DNA from 2 places in the Bacillus cihuensis genome. Region 1 is predicted to be linked to the other one. Evidence: riboswitches for the same ligand, from Rfam matches in the RefSeq annotation. Region 1 holds a riboswitch; the other holds the start of a gene.
The links. A riboswitch is a leader RNA that binds a small molecule or an ion and turns the genes downstream of it on or off. The one in region 1 is predicted to bind cyclic di-AMP.
Positions count from the first base shown of each region.

Region 2: another riboswitch for cyclic di-AMP. It lies ahead of V179_RS0116195 (APC family permease); the one in region 1 lies ahead of V179_RS0105190 (cation:dicarboxylate symporter family transporter).

Region 1 covers NZ_AYSD01000028.1:34,383-43,921, reverse strand. Annotated here, with positions in the region: gene V179_RS0105200 (hypothetical protein) at 81-743, shown strand; gene V179_RS0105195 (efflux RND transporter periplasmic adaptor subunit) at 759-2,006, shown strand; cyclic di-AMP (ydaO/yuaA leader) riboswitch at 2,164-2,304, shown strand; gene V179_RS0105190 (cation:dicarboxylate symporter family transporter) at 2,433-3,668, shown strand; gene V179_RS0105185 (histidine phosphatase family protein) at 3,736-4,347, opposite strand; gene V179_RS0105180 (hypothetical protein) at 4,935-5,702, shown strand; gene V179_RS0105175 (D-alanine--D-alanine ligase) at 6,095-7,174, shown strand; gene V179_RS0105170 (UDP-N-acetylmuramoyl-tripeptide--D-alanyl-D-alanine ligase) at 7,587-8,966, shown strand; gene V179_RS31945 (hypothetical protein) at 9,434-9,539, opposite strand, start outside.
Region 2 covers NZ_KI632495.1:2,176,313-2,185,851, forward strand. Annotated here, with positions in the region: gene V179_RS0116175 (glycoside hydrolase family 2 protein) at 152-2,458, opposite strand; gene V179_RS0116180 (helix-turn-helix domain-containing protein) at 2,666-3,898, shown strand; gene V179_RS0116185 (amino acid permease) at 4,247-5,584, opposite strand; gene V179_RS30770 (hypothetical protein) at 5,963-6,106, opposite strand; cyclic di-AMP (ydaO/yuaA leader) riboswitch at 6,269-6,412, shown strand; gene V179_RS0116195 (APC family permease) at 6,569-8,395, shown strand; gene V179_RS0116205 (MFS transporter) at 8,706-9,539, shown strand, end outside.

The DNA of each region.
Region 1 (9,539 bases):
TTTGTCATTATTCCTCAATATCTTCCAAATTGAGATAGAATAGTAGATAAATAGATTTTACTTTAGCAAGGGGAGCGAATATGACCTATCAAGTTCAATTATTAAAGGGCTTGTTACAGCCTAGAACAAACAGATATCAATTAGAACAAGCAGAAGGAATAACTCGTTTCGGCAGTAGGCTTGTAATATTGTATGTATGCAGTGCTCTTATCTTTCTTTTGGGAGCCAATTTTGGAATAGGATCAGAATCCATGTCAAAAGAAATAACTAAGCTAGGAGAAAGTGAATATGAAACAGGTAAACTTCTAGTGATAGCTGGAAAGTTAGTGGCGAGCATTTTGTATCCAACCTTTTATGTGTTGGTGACTGCAGTTGTTTTTTGGGCCGTTTTAGATATTCCATTTAAAAAAGTTGCAGTTGTACAGATGATTGCCTTTGTATTGCACTTGTTAGAAAAGGTAGTGTATTTACCGTTTCTTTTGTTGATGAACTTAAACCAAAGTGCTAATCCGTTTTCATTAGGAGTGATTAGTCAGTATAGTATCTCTAATGAATATTTTATTCACTTCTTTGGAGAAATCAGTATATTTCAGCTGGCAATTATATGCGTCAACTATTTCTATTTACAAAAGCTTACTGATAAAAATAAATACATCCCACTCATTCTGATTTGTGTGTTTTACTTGGCATCTTATTTTGTAGCAGCGTTTTTGGCTTACATCGATGTTCGTGTGTTTTTATAAGGGAGGCAGTACGGTATGAAAAAATGGAAAGTAGGTACACTAGCTGTGCTTGCTTCGGGTTTCGTTGCTTTGAATCTTTTTTTAATTGAGAAAAAAGATAGTAAGGTGACTCGGACATTATTAGCTCGGAATTGGACTGAAGTTAAGAAAGTCGATATCATAGAAAGATTTGAAACAGATGCGGTGATTAAACCATTAGAAGAGTACAATTATTATTTCAATGATCAAGATAAAGAATTTCAAAAATTTCTTGTAAAGGAAGGAGACGAGGTTACGTCAGGTACACCTTTATTTGAATACATAACGCCTAAACTAGATCAGGTTAAGGACGAGCTTGAAACGGAGAAGAGTCGCTATGAGGGAGAAATAGAGGGGATTGAAGAGTATATTGAAGAGCTATCTAGCTATCAGGAAACCATTCCAGATGCTCCATCTGCTAAAGAAAGAGATGCATTTAAAGAGGCTGGATTTCTCTTAAATGAATATGATTCATCTACATTAATCGTAAGTTCGATTCAACAAGAAATCTATAAACAGGAATTAGAGAAGAAGAAGCTAGAAGAGAAAATCAAAGCTTTTGAAAGTCAATTAAACTATCTGGATGAACATGGCGATACAGCAATGACGGCAAGTGAAACAGAAGGAATTGTGAAGAAGGTCAATAAACAATTAGGCTCTCCAATTGTAACAATTGCTTCAAATACGTTAGCAATTGAAGGTTTTTTTAATGAGCAACAAGTGAAAAAAACAGAACCTGGCATGAAAATTATTGCTAAACAGAAGGATGAAAAAGAGAAAATTAAAGGATTAATATCCGTAATTCAGCCATTTCCAGAAACTGAAGCTTCTGTTGGAACTCGAAGTAAATATGCTTTTCAAGCAACTATGAAAGAAGATCCACAATCTTTAATAATTGGTTCCAAAGTGAGAGTATCTGTGGTGACTGCGGAAGCGAAGGGTGTACCATCTTTGCCGAAAACAGCGATTGATTTAGATAAAAAGCCATCTGTCTACAGATTGAATGGGAACGGTACGGTTACAAAGGAAGTGATCGCAACTGGTCTTGAATTTGCTGGTATTCAGGAAGTGAAAGATGGAATAGAATTGGGGGCTATTATTATAAGTGATGCGAAAAGCTTGCCTTATAACAAGTCTGCATTTATCACGCCCCTTCAAGCTGGAAAAGTAAAAATTTCGGCATATAATGAGCTATCCAAACGTCAAAAACTTCGTTTCATTTTAATAGGTTTGTTAGAAAAATAATTGAACTAAAGTTCAAGCTATTTAAAGTGTATGCCTTTTTGGAGGGTGAAAATAAAATGAAAAAACGTGTGCGTGACTATTCTAGAGTTATTTTCCTTTCCGAAGTATAATAAAAAATATTTACAGTTTAGTGTTTTTAATATAATATTTTATTATAATGTAATTTCCGCTTAATCTTAAAAGAACGGGGGAACCAATTTCGTGGTCCTGTACCGCTTGGGGTGAATTCTTATGAAAGGGCATGTGTTTCCAGGTCCTAACCCGACAGCTAACCTCGTCAGCGTCTTAGAGGGAACAAAATGTTATTTGTTCACGCGAAAAAGACACCTATTGTGTCTTTTTTTATTGTGTGAAAGCTTCTATGTTGTTTCCCTTGCCGAGACACTTGCTTTTTAGCAAAGAATATACAGAAGGTGAGGATGTTAGATGAAAAAAATAAGTTTAGCCGGCCAAATATTAATTGGTCTAATTCTAGGGATTATCGTGGGAGCTATCTTTTATGGTAGTCCAACGATTGCATCTTATTTACAACCGATTGGCGATATATTTCTTCGTTTAATTAAAATGATTGTTGTACCGATTGTTGTAGCAAGTATTATTGTTGCGGTTGCAGGTGTCGGTGATATTAAACAGCTAGGGAAAATTGGCGGTAAGACGATTTTGTACTTTGAAATCGTAACGACAATCGCGATTATAGTAGGTATTATTGCTGCTAATATTATACAGCCAGGCGCTGGCGTGAATATGGGGGAGCTTAACCAAACAGATATCGGCAGTTATGTTGATACAGCAGAGGCAAAGGAAAGCGAATCAATAATCGATACGATTGTGAATATTGTACCAACGAATCCAATTGCTGCAGTTGCTCAAGGTGACATGCTAGCCATTATTTTCTTTTCTCTTGCATTTGGTCTTGGGATTAGTGCGATCGGAGAAAGAGGGAAGCCGGTATTGGCATTCTTTCAAGGAACAGCAGATGCGATGTTCTATGTAACTAACCAAATTATGAAATTTGCTCCTTTCGGCGTGTTTGCCTTGATTGGAGTCACTGTTGCTAAGTTTGGATTACAATCTCTTATACCTCTAGGTAAATTGGTGATTTCCGTATACGGAACAATGATTTTCTTTGTGGTTGTTATTTTGGGAATCATTGCGAAACTAGCTGGTTATAGTCTTTTTAAATTAATAAAACTACTCAAAGAGGAGCTTATATTAGCATTTTCTACAGCAAGCTCTGAAGCCGTACTTCCGAAAATTATGGAAAAGGTTGAAGATGCGGGATGTCCTAAGCATATTGCTTCTTTTGTCATACCGACTGGTTACTCCTTTAACCTTGATGGTTCTACTCTGTATCAAGCGTTAGCTGCAATTTTCATTGCTCAAATGTATGGCATTGATATGAGCATTGCTGATCAAATTTCGTTAATGTTAGTATTAATGGTGACATCTAAAGGTATTGCTGGTGTACCAGGGGTTTCCTTCGTTGTATTATTAGCTACACTAGGTACAGTTGGAATTCCTATCGAAGGGTTGGCATTTATAGCCGGAATCGACCGTATTCTTGATATGGGCCGTACGGTGGTAAATGTTATTGGGAACTCTCTTGCTGCTATTGTTATCTCTAAATGGGAAGGTAACTTCAACCCTGAAAAAGCTTCATAACTTTTGAAAAAAAGACAGCTTAAGGAGTGAAATCCAATAGCTGTCTTTTTGCTATTAAATCTTTTATTTACTCTTCACAATGAGAGCGATCGCCCTCGAAAATAAATTCAGGGATTCCATCGGTAACTTGAATTTTCGTTAAACTGGCATTTCCAATATAGGTTTGGGTAAAAAGCTTATCAAGAGATAATTTTCTTAAATAAGCTGTAAGTATTCTTAGAAAAATTGAATGTGAAACTATCAAAACAGTTTCTGATGGATGGCTAGCAATGATATCCTTATACATCTCTTCAGCACGTTTCCATACATCTGTGAATAGTTCTCCGCTGTTTCGTTCATATAAATGCGGTGTTTCCCAAAAAGCTTTGTATTCAGCAGAAAATTCTTTCTCAATTTCTTCTCTGAGGCGCCCCTCCCAATCGCCAAAGGACATTTCTCGTAATCGATCATCTTTAATAATTGGGACAGTACGTTCACCAGCAATTAACTCAGCTGTCTGGTAGGCTCGTTTGCTTGTACTCGAATAGATCACATCAATTGGAATATCCTGAAGTCTATTCCCTAGTGAAAGTGCATCACGGATACCAGATTCGGTCAATTCTCCATTTCCCCAGCCTTGCATCTTTCCTGTAACATTCCATTCGGTTTGACCATGACGAACTAAATAAATGGTAACCATAATAGTCTCCTTACTTTTTTTAGTATATTTCTCCAATCTATTATTGATAAATTCTCTGAATAAATCAAAAGACATGATCTATACAGTGTAACAATATTGACTATGAGTGGGAATGTATGGGCAGGACAAAGAGTATTATAGTGAATAGTGAAATGGAGGTTATGAATAACTTGGAGGTTTTGTCACATTATTTCAAATGATTTGGTAAAATGATTATAGTGATAATAGATGATAGTTTCGCCAGTTTAAGTTTTATCCCGCATTTATGAACAGTATGCCTGCCACTTCATGACTTTCAGGGAATACAAGTAGGAGATCAACTGCCCGTAAATGCTCAATTGGTGAGAAACAGTGAAACTTACCGTGAGTTACGCAGAGGTCAAGTTTGCTCCCACAGACGATAGACCAAAGGACGCGGTGTACTTAGTCTGTGACTCATTGAACCTTAGTTAATCTTGTTGCTTTATCTACGTTGCGCGGAGGTTTAGCGACACTAGACCGGGACTAACAATCAGTGGGAGATGTGAACTCTGACTCTTTGAAGTTTCAATTTATCATCAGTAACTGTTGCGGAGGGTATTGGTATCATGAAAAATGAGATTAGAGACGTTTTATATATACACCTGCAGCCTGCTGAGCGATTTGCAATTTTCTCTGGCGTGACGTTTCGGGAATTTGTTTACTCTTATGAAGGGCCTTTACCTAACCTTTTATTATTGAAACATGGATACGATGATGGAGAATTTAATAGGAATACACTATTGGATTTTGTTCCGAATGAAGATGTTGAAAAGCTCCTGAAAGATAATGTATATGGGTATGGTGATTTTTGTTGGATTGATTTTGAAGAAGAAGCAGGACTTGATGAATTAAATGGTCAAGAAATTGCCGAACTTTTGTATATTGGTCATTGCAAGACACACTTACGACCACCGTTTTTTGGAAAACTGAATAATCAATTTGTTTATCTCGCGCATGATGACGGATGGTTTAATAAGGTTTATTTTCGAAACCATGATGTGTTAACTCAAGTTTTTGGTAATTTACTTATGCTGAAACTGGAGTCATTACGGCTTGAAAGAAACTGGTTAGGTTTAAAGAAAAAAAGGGAGTATCCAGAAATTCCTTTTGAAGTGCTTCAAAGAATCATCCCGTTAACCTCTGAGGGCGTTGTTTTTTCCTTCCAGGATGTTCAGCATTCTAGGACAAAAATAGAAATTCCAGGTTGGATTATTGGGGACTATATTAATATGGATGATATGATGGACGGATTTAATGACTTGAAAAATAAACGGCCAAAAGCCTTGATTGTTTTACATCGAAAGACTAAAGAATGGAGCGTTATTCTGAACTAAACTATCTTATTTGCAAGTGAACATTTCGTGATTGATGATTTTCATTCTGATAAATGGATAGAGTGAGAATGACCTAGCTTTTGGTCAGTCTCCTTTTTTTTCCGCATTAACGGAAAGTCAAGCCCCTCGTTTATGACTCAGAGGAATCGAAGAAGCATAGGTAGGAGATGAAGAAGTCCCCTCTAGTTATATTCACTTTATGTTAGCTATTTAAGTAAAACATGATAATCCAAGGTGTAGTCCGTGCTATTGCCACATAAGATGTAAGGAATATACGATAGAATTATTGGTATGTTTAGGTAAGTTATCAATCGGCGCTTCTTTTTCGTTTTTAACTGAAGAGTAAGGTGTTACAATAATAAAGTGAAATGAGTGATGGAGGTTTAATGAAAATGAAAACAAAACTTGGACTGCTTTATGGCGGGAAGTCAGCTGAACATGATGTTTCACTACAAACAGCTTTAGCGGTCATTAAAGCATTAGATTTAGAGAAATTTGATATATACCCGATATACATAACGAAAGAAGGGTCTTGGGTAAAGGGACCACAGTTGACCGGACCAGTTGAGAATGTGAAAAGTCTTACATTATCTGCTGAAGCTAGCATGTCACCTTTCGCGATGCAGTCAGCTGGGCAAGTTTCCAAGGAGGATGGAGATGAAGGATTCGACTGTCTATTCCCGCTTCTTCATGGTCCGAATGGAGAAGATGGTACTGTTCAAGGGTTGCTAGAATTATTAAATTTACCTTATGTAGGAAATGGAGTTCTTGCCTCATCTGCAGGCATGGACAAAGTAATCATGAAGAATATTTTTGCTCAAGCAGGTCTCCCTCAAGTTAAATATACGTGGTTTATTCGTTCTGAGTGGGAAAAAGATAAAGCCAGTGCTTATGATAAGATTGAAGCAGAACTAGGCTATCCATGCTTTGTTAAGCCGGCTAACCTTGGATCGAGCGTTGGAATTAGCAAATGTGTCAACAGGGAAGAACTTGAAACAGCGTTTGTTGAGGCATTCCAATTCGATCGGAAAATCATTGTTGAAGAAGGGGTCGTTGCCCGTGAAATTGAACTTGGCGTTCTTGGCAATGATCATCCTAAGTGTTCGGTAGCTGGCGAAATTATTGCGAAAAAAGATTTTTATGATTATAAAGCAAAATATGAAGATGGTGATACTGCGATGGTCATTCCAGCTGATATATCTGAAGATAACTATCAGTCTTTAAATGAAATGGCTATTTCCGCTTTCAAATCACTTGATTGTTCTGGATTAGTTCGCGCTGACTTTTTCTTAACAAAAGAAGGAAAGATGTATATTAATGAAGTAAATACAATGCCTGGCTTTACTCCGTTTAGCATGTTCCCTTTATTATGGAAACATACAGGAGTAGACTATCCTCAATTAATCGAGACATTAGTAAGTTTGGCGCAAGAACGTTATGAAGAAAAGCAGAAGATTAAATATAGCTTTTGATGGACTGCCCAGCAATTTAAAATAAGGCTATGTTAAACCTCGTTGTTGATCTTGGCACTATGTTGATTGGAGCGAAAGGAGTGAGACTCCTGCTTAGAAAAGCGAGCCAAAGGGAGTTCACACAGTCGCACAGCGCCGAGGAGGCTTCCGGACCGCCCGAGGAAAGTGAACGCCCTTCGTTTCAATCATCAGGCAAGTTTAACAGAGCCTAAAATAAAAAGTGGAAAGGGTCTGTCTCATAACAAGGGTCAGACCCTCAATCTCCTATATATCGTTATATGACGTATACATGTCACAATAAAGCTGTATATAGTGAGTGGTGAAAACTCTCTTGGGTTATTCATTTTCCATACTGAACTAGTTTGATATTAAGGGATAAGCCGCAATTTTCTAAAATCCTAGGAGGAACAAGATGTTAAAAAAAACGTTAAAGCAAATCCATGAAATGGTCGGTGGATTGAATAACATTACAGATTTTGAATCTATTATAGCGGCAGGAGTTTCAATTGATTCTAGACATATTGAGCCTAACAACTTGTTCATCCCCCTTCGTGGAGAACAGGTTGATGGACATCAATTTGTAGAAAAAGCCATTTCACAGGGAGCAGCTGCTTCTTTTTGGCAAAAGGATGCGGGAGAGCCACCAGCAGGACTTCCATGTATCATGGTAGAGAATACAGAAAAAGCATTACAAGATTTAGCGAAGGCATATCGAAAGCAACTCAATTGTAAAGTAATTGGCATTACAGGGAGTAATGGAAAAACTACCACGAAAGATATGGTAGCAGCTTTATTGCAAACAATGTACCGCGTTCATAAAACGAGCGGAAACTTTAATAACCATCTTGGACTTCCATTAACTATTTTAGGAATGGATGAAGACACAGAGGTGGCCGTTTTAGAAATGGGTATGAGCAGTCGTGGTGAAATTGAATTTCTTTCCAAACTCGCCGAACCAGACTTGGCTATTATTACGAACATTGGGGAGTCACATTTATTGGATCTTGGTTCAAGAGAAGAAATTGCGAATGCTAAACTCGAGATCGTTGCAGGTCTTAAAGCGGGTGGAACGCTAATTTATCATGGGGATGAACCGTTATTACGGGATCGAATTGAACGGGACTTAACGAATCTCCACGTTGTATCTTTTGGAAGAGAAGACAAAAACGACCTGTATCCAATCTCGATTACTCAAACCGATAATAGTACTTCTTTTGAAATAAATGGGGATTTTAGGGAACCGTATACAATTCCGGTTCTTGGGGTTCATAATGTACAAAATGCGTTAGCCGCCATGCTTGTAGCCAAGCTATTGCGCGTAAATGATACTCATATAAGAAATGGGTTTGAATCGGTCCGATTAACCAACATGAGAATGGAATTGGTTGCAGGAGCAAAAGGGCAGAAAATCATTAATGACGCTTATAATGCAAGTCCAACTTCAATGAAGGCTGCGATTGAGCTGGTAGAAACTCTAGAAGGGTTTCAAAGTAAATACCTAGTCCTTGGTGATATGTTAGAACTGGGAAATCAAGAAAAAGAGTTCCATGTAAATATTGGTAAAATCATTCAGCCAGACAAAATTAATGCAGTCTTTACATATGGTTCACTTGGTCATTTTATAGCTGAAGGAGCTCGTAAATCTTTCCCTGTAGACCGTGTGTTTTCGTATGAAGATAAAACCGCATTAATTACTGATTTAAAAGAGCGTACGTCGCTAAATGATTTAATCTTAGTAAAAGCCTCAAGAGGGATGAAGCTAGAAGAAATCGTTCAAGCTCTACAAAATTAAATAAGGGATTTCTCATAAGGGTCTGACCTCGCACTCTAAATCAGTATGTAAAGAATCATACACGTTTCTTATACTTTATTTAGTTGTTGCGGGGTATGACCCTTCTTTTTGGCCCTTTGATTTAAATGATGAATTGGGTATCTGACGAATAAACTCACTTAAGTTAAGAGTTAACGGGCGTGTTTTAACATGGACAAAGTTATGTATTATTTGGATATTAATGACCTATTTCATTTGAGTTTCAGATTCCTTTATTGCAATAATGACCTGAAAATGGTAACATATTTTATGAGTTTAAATGTCTTTGGAAGGTGAATATGGTATATACTATAATTAATCCAAAGATTATTTATCGTTTCTTTAAGAAACAAATGTTATTTCATTCTTCACTTGGTGAAGATCTTGTACTTTCAGATTAAATAGGCCACGCGTCTTGAATAATATAAAAAGCTGCCTCTCTTGGCAGCTTAAGTTGCTAATAGGAAGGTCCAGCTGTCTGCAGTTGGCTCCATAAGCTCATGACATGATAGATGTGAGATATCGACTATCTCCCAATCCTCTTGCCAGAAATGA
Region 2 (9,539 bases), on a different contig from region 1:
TAAATCTCGTAAAAGTGGAAAAGGAGTTGCCCTTGTTAGCAACTCCTTTCCACTTATACACTTTCCATGTCTCTATCTTACAAGTTGCTAGAAGTGAACTGTTACTTATAGATGATAATCCACATATCTACCTCATGTAATTACGCTTCAATTATGACTTTTTAATTTGTGTTAATTCTTTATTAAGTCGATACATCAATTTTTCATTAAACAAGTCTTCGTCCATAGATGCGATGAAATCTACTTGCATTCCTTGTGCCATACCAAACATTGGATGTTCTGAGAAATTACCTAAATATTTTTCAAGCACAGCTTTCGCTTCTTCATTTTCCATAAGATCTTTAAATGTGTCAGCTGTTGAATACACATCATCAGTAATGTGAATTTCTTCTACTTGCACTTCATCATCACCTAGATCAGGCATTTGGAACCAGTTTGCTACTACTCCACCTTTTTCCTCTTCAGGAGCCTCATAACTCGGGTTAGGCTCAGCCACTTTATTAAACTTCGCCACATCTTGTAATTCAACGCCATCATGGTTAGCAATAACTTTAATCTCATTCACACCATCTTGTAATTCAACCTGTTCAAAAGTAAAGATTTTATGACCTGACTTCATTTCTAATTCTTTGCCATTTACGTATAGCGTAAGCTCTTCACAATTCGAATACACTTTCACAGAAATGGTGCGATCAGCACGATCAATATAGCGTTTGCTTGTAATATGGACGAATTTTTCATCTGCCCAATAAGCTTTATACATGTAAAACGCGTCTTTCTTAATCTTACGATCGTATGTGATCAATCCTTTGTTATTTCTTCCTTTAACGCCACCTTCATCTCTTATATTGGCACCAAAATCAAACATATTCCATACATATGTTGACCAGAGGTAAGGACGTTCCGAGAAAATTTTCCAAACTTTTTCGTGATAGAGCGCATGGTATTCTTCCGTATAGTCTTTTACTTTAGGATCATTGCTGTGATATTGTAAAATACCTTCTGCTCCGTATTCTGAAATCCCTACTTTCACAGTAGGATTCGTCTGATGGAATCCATCAAGCCAGCCAGCAAAATCTTCTGCTTTGCCTTGATACCAACCGTAATATTTATTATAGCCAACGATATCTGTCATATAGTTATATTCATCTTTATCAGGCACGAACATCACATTCGCCATTGTCGTTAATCTTGTCGGATCTTCACTTTTCGTTAACTCATTTAATTCTTTCACAAGCTTTCTAAGTTCCGGTCTTTCGCCACTAATTTGGATTTCATTTTGAATTCCCCAGAACATAATCGATGGATGGTTAAAGTTTTGTCTAATTAATTCAATCATTTGCTGTTTAGCATTAATACCTTCTAATTCTGTTTTTGACATAACAGAGATAAATGGTATTTCTGCCCAAACAACCATACCTTCTTGATCACACAGATCATAGAAATATTGGTCATGCTGATAATGAGCCAACCTAATAGAAGTAGCTCCTACTTCTTTAATCAATTCCATATCTTCTTTATGTTCTTTTTCAGTTATTGCCCAACCCATATCTTTGCGATCTTGATGTCTTGAAACGCCATTTAAGGCAAGATGCTCACCATTTAAGAAGAACCCTTTCTCAGCATCTACTTCAAAATATCTTACACCGAAAGGAATCGATAGTTCATCTACAGTATCGTTGAAACTCTGTAAAGATACTTTCGCTTCATACATATACGCATTTTTTCTACCATTCCATAGTGTTGGGTTATCAATCACTACTGGCACTTCGACTTCTTTTGTTTCGCCTGAAGTTAACACGACTTCATTTGCCCCGTAAGCTACGGTTTTTCCGTCTGCATCTACTAAATCGATCCATAGTCTTACTTTTTTATCTTCTTTATGATCGTTGACTACTTTAGATTTAATCGTTAATGAAGCTTTTTCTTCGCTTACTTCTTCTTGAATGATATAGATTCCTTGTGAACCATAGTCCATCACATCAAAGTGAATATGATTAGAAATCACTAAATTTACATCACGATAGATTCCACCGTAAAAGGTAAAATCGGCCATTTGTGGATAGACATCATCAACAACTGTATTATCTACCTTTACAGCTAGCGTGTTCTTCATTCCAAATTGAATCACATCACTAATATCAAATCTAAAAGTAGAATAACCACCTTTATGTTGTCCCATATGTTGACCATTCACATAGACATCCGTAATACTGTTAGAACCGTTGAATTCAATATATACTTTGTTTCCTTCTGCTAATGTATCTACAATAAACTCTTTTCGATACCAACAAGCCCCTTTATAAAAATCAAAGCCATTTGCTCCATCAATAGCGTTCCATGTGTGAGGTACATGAACAACTTCCCAGTTCGCATCATTATAAGCTTGGTCCATTGCTTGTACTTCATCTTGCTTTATAAATTTCCATTCATGATTCATATTAAGTATTTTTCTCATTTGTCTTCCTCCAACTGGTATTACCAACTTTAATCGGGAAACGATTACATTTACAACAAAACCAATAGCCATCTTTTAGATAATCCCGAATGCTTGCCTTCATTATATGATAAGGGTAAAATTTATTATCGTATTATTTTGACACTATTAGCACATTTATAACTTTATTTTGAGTGTTTGATAACTAATGAAAGGAACAGTTATGATATGTCAGAGGAATCCAAACTTTTTTTTAAAGATTTCAATAAAAAATGTACGATATTAAACGTGATTACGAAAATGGATGTTCAGTTAATCGACCAAGATGGAAATCCAACATTACAGCTCATTCATCACCACATTCCAGCTGTCCTACAAAACTTTGACAATGAGTATATTACAATTAACGAGACAATGAGACAGCATGAAGCAAATAGTTACTATTATTATGTAAATTCATTTGGCCTTGAGTATATTGCAGCAGGTATTTGGAGAAATGGCATATTATACGGTTCAGTATTAATAGGCCCGTTTATTTCAAGTATACCTAGCATTGGATTTGTTAGTGATATTTTATCTAAAAACAAGCTACCTGTTAGTGAACGAAAACAGCTCGAAGAATTCTATACTTCGTTAACCGTTATTAGTAGTATGGACTCTACTAGCATCGGCGATCTACTTGTTAATATATGTACCCATGAACATATTGATTCACAACTAATCGCCTCAGATATCATCACCCCACCACTCAATAAAGAAAAATTAAAAACTAATATTACTGAAAGTAAAACGATGATTGAGGCTAGATATCAATTTGAGAAGAGATTAATGGATGCAATTGCAAGAGGAGACAAGGAAGAAATCGCTCGGATTGTCAAAGAAAGTAATAGCCTTATCCATATTTCTGATCGAATCCCTGAAAGTCCCATTAGATCGGCCAAGAATATGACATTAGTTATGAACACAGTGTGTAGAAAAGCTGCTGAAAGAGGAGGAGTCCATCCCATTTATATTCATACTATTTCAGAAAAATTTGCTATCTTGATTGAAAGAGCACCGAATCTACCCCATTTAAAAAAATTGGCCATCGTGATGCTAAATGAGTACTGTGATCTTGTCCAAACATTTTCAACACGTAATTATAGCTCCCTCGTCAAAAAGGCAGTTGAATATATTCATTTACATCTAGAAAACCCTTTAACGCTTCATGATCTCGCTGCTACTTTACATGTGAATCCTTCGCATCTTTCTCGCAAATTCAAGGCAGAGACGACTATGAATATCATCGATTATATCAACCAAAAAAGGGTGGAAGAAGCGAAGTTGTATCTACAAAGAGGAAATGTATCGATTACAGAAATTGCTTTTATGGTCGGATTCAATGACCTTAATTATTTTAGTAGGGTGTTTAAAAAAATGACATCATTTACCCCATCGCAATATATGAAACGGTTCACTTGAAAGAGCTACTCTATAATTTTAAGGCATTGTATAACAAACTAAAAATCCTAAAACTGTTTATGCTGAGCAAATGAACAAATTAATCTATTGCGATTGAAATATTTCGCACCATCTTTAATTTTTTTGAAATGACTTTAAATGCGAAAGCCCAGGGATTCATTGAATTCCCTGGGCGGTTAATTTTATCCCGCTTTAACGGGCAGTAAAACCCCCACCTCAAGGCTTAGAGGAACCGAAGAAGCGTAGGTGAGGGATAACTGCCCGTAAAAGCCCGATTGGTTCAACTAACAACCAGTGGGGGATGAAGAAAACCCCCACTGATTGAAGTTTCACTTTATGAAGTCAGCTTTACTTGTTTTGTTTCTTTATAAATGAAAAGATGGAAAGTAACCCCACAACTATCAGACAGACTGTGGTACCAATCACATTTTGTTTATTAAAAATAAAAGCAATAAAGATAAGAGTTAAAGCCATGATTGCAAATATCGTTGTGTATGGGTACCACTTCACACGGAAAAACGGTGTGTCTGTGTATTGTTGACGAAGCTTCAATTGTGCACAACAAATACTTATCCATAATAATAAGACGGTACAACCAGGGATCGTCATAAGGTAGCTTATTACCTGATCAGGAGTCATGTAGGATAAACATACACCAACTAATATGCATAATGTAGTTAACACGATTCCTTTAAGCGGAATTCCCTTTTTGGTTGTTTTTGAAAATGCCTTAGGGGCTTCCCCAGTTTGAGACATAGAAAACAAAGTTCTTGATGTCGCGTATATCCCTGAATTTGCAGCAGACAGTACAGCTGTTAAAAGTACGAAATTCATAACATGGGCAGCTCCTGGAAGTCCTGAGATACTAAATACCTGGACGAAAGGACTTTCTACTGTTGATACTTTGTACCAAGGTATAATGCCACAAATAATAAGAATGGGTAAGATGTAAAATAAGATGACTCGCCATACGGTTCCTTTAATTATTTTCGGTAAGACTTTCTTCGTGTCTTTAGTCTCTGTGACAGCTATACCAATTAATTCAGCACCTCCATAGGAAAACATGACAACCAAAAATGCGCTTAATGTTCCGCCGATTCCATGCGGGAAAAACCCGCCATGTGCCGTATAATTAGAAAGTGAAACTGGAATGGAACTCGGGAAAATCTCTAGAAGAATTAAAGAACCCAAAATGATAAAAGCAACTAAAGCAATGATTTTAATACCTGCAAACCAAAACTCGAGTTCTCCGTAGTATTTTACTTGAAACAAGTTTATTCCTACTATTAGGGCCGTACAAATTAAACTTAAAAGCCATAATGGTACAGATGGAAACCAATATTTCAAAAAACTGCCAGACGCTAACAACTCAACAATGGTCACAATAATCCAGTTCATCCAATAGAGCCATCCTACGATAAAGGAGATACGAAATCCAAAAGCTTTATTGATTAAATGTTGCACGTTTAAATTAGGATAAACGGTAGCCATCTCTCCTAAAGCTGCCATTACAATAAATAACAATAGTCCCCCTATTAAATAAGCTATTACAACACTTGGACCTGCCATATTTAAAGTATCTGAGCTCCCCATAAATATTCCAGTTCCTATCATTCCTGCTAATGCAATAAACTGGACATGTCTTGGCAATAAGCCCCTACTTAAATCTTGATGATTTTCCCCCACGATGTTCATACCTTTCTTTCATTTGTTATATTTTCCATTGTTCTAATTAATATCTGTTTAATATTACATCAAAATCAAATCGCATTTTTATATTTTAGCGCTTTTTAGTGTTAAAGTAATTTTATATTAATATAACATAATGTAGGAATTACAATCTAAAGTGGAGTTGGTCCCCTTCATTATTAATCGAAAGTAAACTATTAAATCTTTCCCGCTATTCCAAGAGATTTAATAGCGATAAATGGTCAAGCACCTCAAAAATAGACACACTGAAATAAAATAATCTTTGTGAATCCGCTTTCTAAAAGAATGAAACACATAAGATCATAAGATCATAAGGGAAATTATAGCTGCATATTTAGGGATTTTTTACAACTTCTATTCTTCTATTTTATTACTCAAATCGTTCGTTATTAGATCCTCATCTTTTTCCTTTATAGGGAAACCAAATTCTCGGTTAATCTTTCTCACTACTTCATTTAAAAACTCATCTGATAATAAGGGATTATTTTCTTTAAACATGTCATTCCTCCACACTATCTTGATATATTATTATGTAGTGTTCACACAGGGAGGAATATCATTCATTTTGAAGAGAGAGCTACCCTTATAGTACTTAATAAACTTTACATTTTTTTCATTTACTTTTTTTACACGCGGGAGTATGATAATCTCCAGTTTCAAATTTCTAAATTGCTGAAGCCATATGGTACGGGGGAACCGTTATTGTGGGTTGTTACATAACCCAAGGGGTGAATCCTTTTAAGGTAGGGCTACTCAAGGTCCAAATCCGACAGCTAACCTCGTAAGCGAATATTGAGAAGGAAGGTGAAACTTGTGAGAAGAAAATTGATGTCTACAGGTCTATTCAACTGTGACTTGTAGGTATGTTCCCATTTTATTTATGTAAACGCTGCTATTCACCGAGATAATTATTTCAATTACAGGGAAATATACGTTTATAACAATTTGGTGGTGAAAACAATGATTTCTTCAATAAAGAGGTTTTTAATTGGACGGCCGCTTAAATCAACTGAATTAGGGGAACAGAGGCTTAGCAAAACAAAAGCATTAGCGATCCTTTCTTCCGACGCATTATCATCGGTTGCATATGGTCCAGAACAAATATTGATTGTCCTTGTCACAGTTGGTGCTACAGCATTTTGGTATTCGATTCCTATCGCCATAGGGGTATTAATTCTATTAACGGCTTTGATTTTGTCTTATCGACAAATCATCTTTTCTTATCCTTACGGTGGAGGTGCTTATGTAGTATCGAAGGAAAATTTAGGTATGAATCCAGGGTTAATAGCGGGCGGTTCTTTGTTAGTGGACTATATTTTAACTGTGGCAGTAAGTGTGTCTGCAGGTACCGATGCCATCACATCTGCTTTTCCTGCATTACATTTTTATAATGTAGAGATTGCCATTATTTTTGTAATCTTTATTACCCTCTTGAACTTACGAGGTGTAACCGAATCTGCTTCTATTTTAGCCTATCCAGTCTATTTATTTGTTTTAGCGGTATTGATATTAATTGGAGTAGGTGTTTACCATATCGTTTCGGGGCAAGTTTCTCCTGCCTTGCATACACCAATCGGTACACCGGTAGCAGGAATTAGTTTATTTATCCTCTTACGAGCTTTCGCATCAGGTAGCTCTGCATTAACAGGGGTTGAAGCCATTTCCAATGCTATACCGAACTTTAAAAATCCAGCCCCTAATAATGCTGCTAAAACACTGATGGCAATGGGGGGATTTCTGGCTGTTTTATTTACAGGAATCATATTCTTAGCTTATTACTATGGAATTGCTCCTAACGAGAAAGTAACTGTTGTCTCTCAAATAGCCGAAGATACATTTGGCAGAAATTTTATGTATTACTTTATACAAGGTACTACTGCTTTGATATTAATCCTTGCAGCCAATACGGGATATTCTGCTTTCCCTTTATTAGCCGTTAATCTTGCTAAAGATAAGTTTATCCCAAGAATATTTACCATTAGAGGTGACCGTTTAGGCTATTCGAATGGAATTATGATACTTGGATTCGCTTCTATCATCTTAATTATTGCTTTTAAAGGACGTACAGAACATCTTATCCCACTTTACGCTGTCGGTGTATTTATTCCATTTACATTATCCCAAACGGGAATGATTGTTAAATGGATACGCGAAAAACCTAAAGGATGGATCACAAAACTAACGATTAATACAATTGGTGCCCTGATTAGCTTTATTGTTATGCTCATGTTCTTTTTAACTAAATTTGCACAGGTATGGCCAGTCTTAATTTTTTTACCTATTATCATTTTCGTCTTCTACCAAATTAAAAAGCATTATGAAGCAGTAGGTGACCAACTTAGGGTTGCAACTTCTGAGCTTTCCGTACCAATTGAAGGCAATGTAATGATTGTACCTGTTGCTGGCATCACTCAAGTAGTAGAGAACTCATTAAACTATGCTAAATCTCTCTCGCCAGAACAGATTATTGCCGTTTATGTGGCTTTTGAAAGAGAAGATGAAAAGAAATTCGCAGAAAAGTGGAAAATGTGGCAACCTGATATTAGACTTGTGACACTGCATTCTTATTACAGAAGTATCATTCAGCCACTGACCAAATTTATTGATATCGTTGAACATAAAGCAAGTGAGTCGAATTATCAAGTTACAGTCATTATCCCACAATTTATCCCTAAGAAAGGCTGGCACAATATTCTTCATAATCAATCAAGTTTACTGATTCGTACAATCTTGCTTTATCGCAGAAACGTAGTGATCACTACTGTGCCTTACCATCTAAAAAAATAAAACTGTTAAATGGGTAATGATTTTTAGGTGGCTTCCCTTTCAAGAAAAGCCACCTTTTCTTGAATCTCAAATTGTACGGTATTTAAATTGTATTCATCCAATAATAGCCCACTAATTCCCATAAAAGTCTTTTCATCTCCTTAATTCCAATATGCAGATGATATAATCCGACTAAATTATCCATGTTAGACAATCCTTTCTAATTGACAACAATCCACTAAAAACTATACGATAGTTAGCGTCCCTAAAAATGAACCATGCCAAGCTAATGGTTGGTATGAGTAACTATTGAAAGAGAGAGAGGCTATATATGTCAACAGAACAACGTAAAAAAATGATCGTTCTTATGATCAATATGTTTATAGCAATCGGAAGCTTCGGTATTATTATTCCCATTTTACCAGCGTACTTAGCATCCATTAATCAAGGTGGAGTTGCTGCTGGACTCATGATTGCTATTTTTGCAGGAGCACAACTTATTTTTTCACCAATTGCCGGAAAATGGACGGATCAATACGGTCGTAGAAAGATGATTATCTATGGGTTAGCTGGTTTGACTCTGTCTATGTTTATCTTTTATGCCGTTAATTCTATTTGGTTGCTTTATGCATCTCGTGTTGTCGGTGGAATAGGTGCTGCTTTACTTATCCCGGCTATATTTGCTTATGTAGCTGATATTACGACATTCGATCAACGCGCAAAGGGAAATAGTTTAGTTTCAGCCTCTATGTCACTCGGGATTGTCGTTGGGCCAGGGATTGGTGGATTTTTAGCTGATTTTGGTTTAAAGTTCCCCTTTTTAATTTCAGCTCTTGTGTCACTTGCTTCTGTTATATTTTCAATTTTAGTTTTAAAAGAAAGTGAAACGAAAGAAACAGCACAAGCTACGAATATGGCTGATGAAGAGTCCATGGCTCGTCAAATTGTCATGTCAACTAAGAAACCTTATTTCATTCCGCTTATTATTACACTCGTATTAAGCTTTGGGTTAATGGCCTATGAATCGATCATCGGTTTATATCTCGACAATCAATTTAGTGCAACCCCTCAGGAAATTGCCACGATGATAACAGCTACAGGTATCGTTAGCGTTATCGTCCAACTATTTGTCGTGGATCGAGTTGTTCGTCGCTTTGGAGAAATT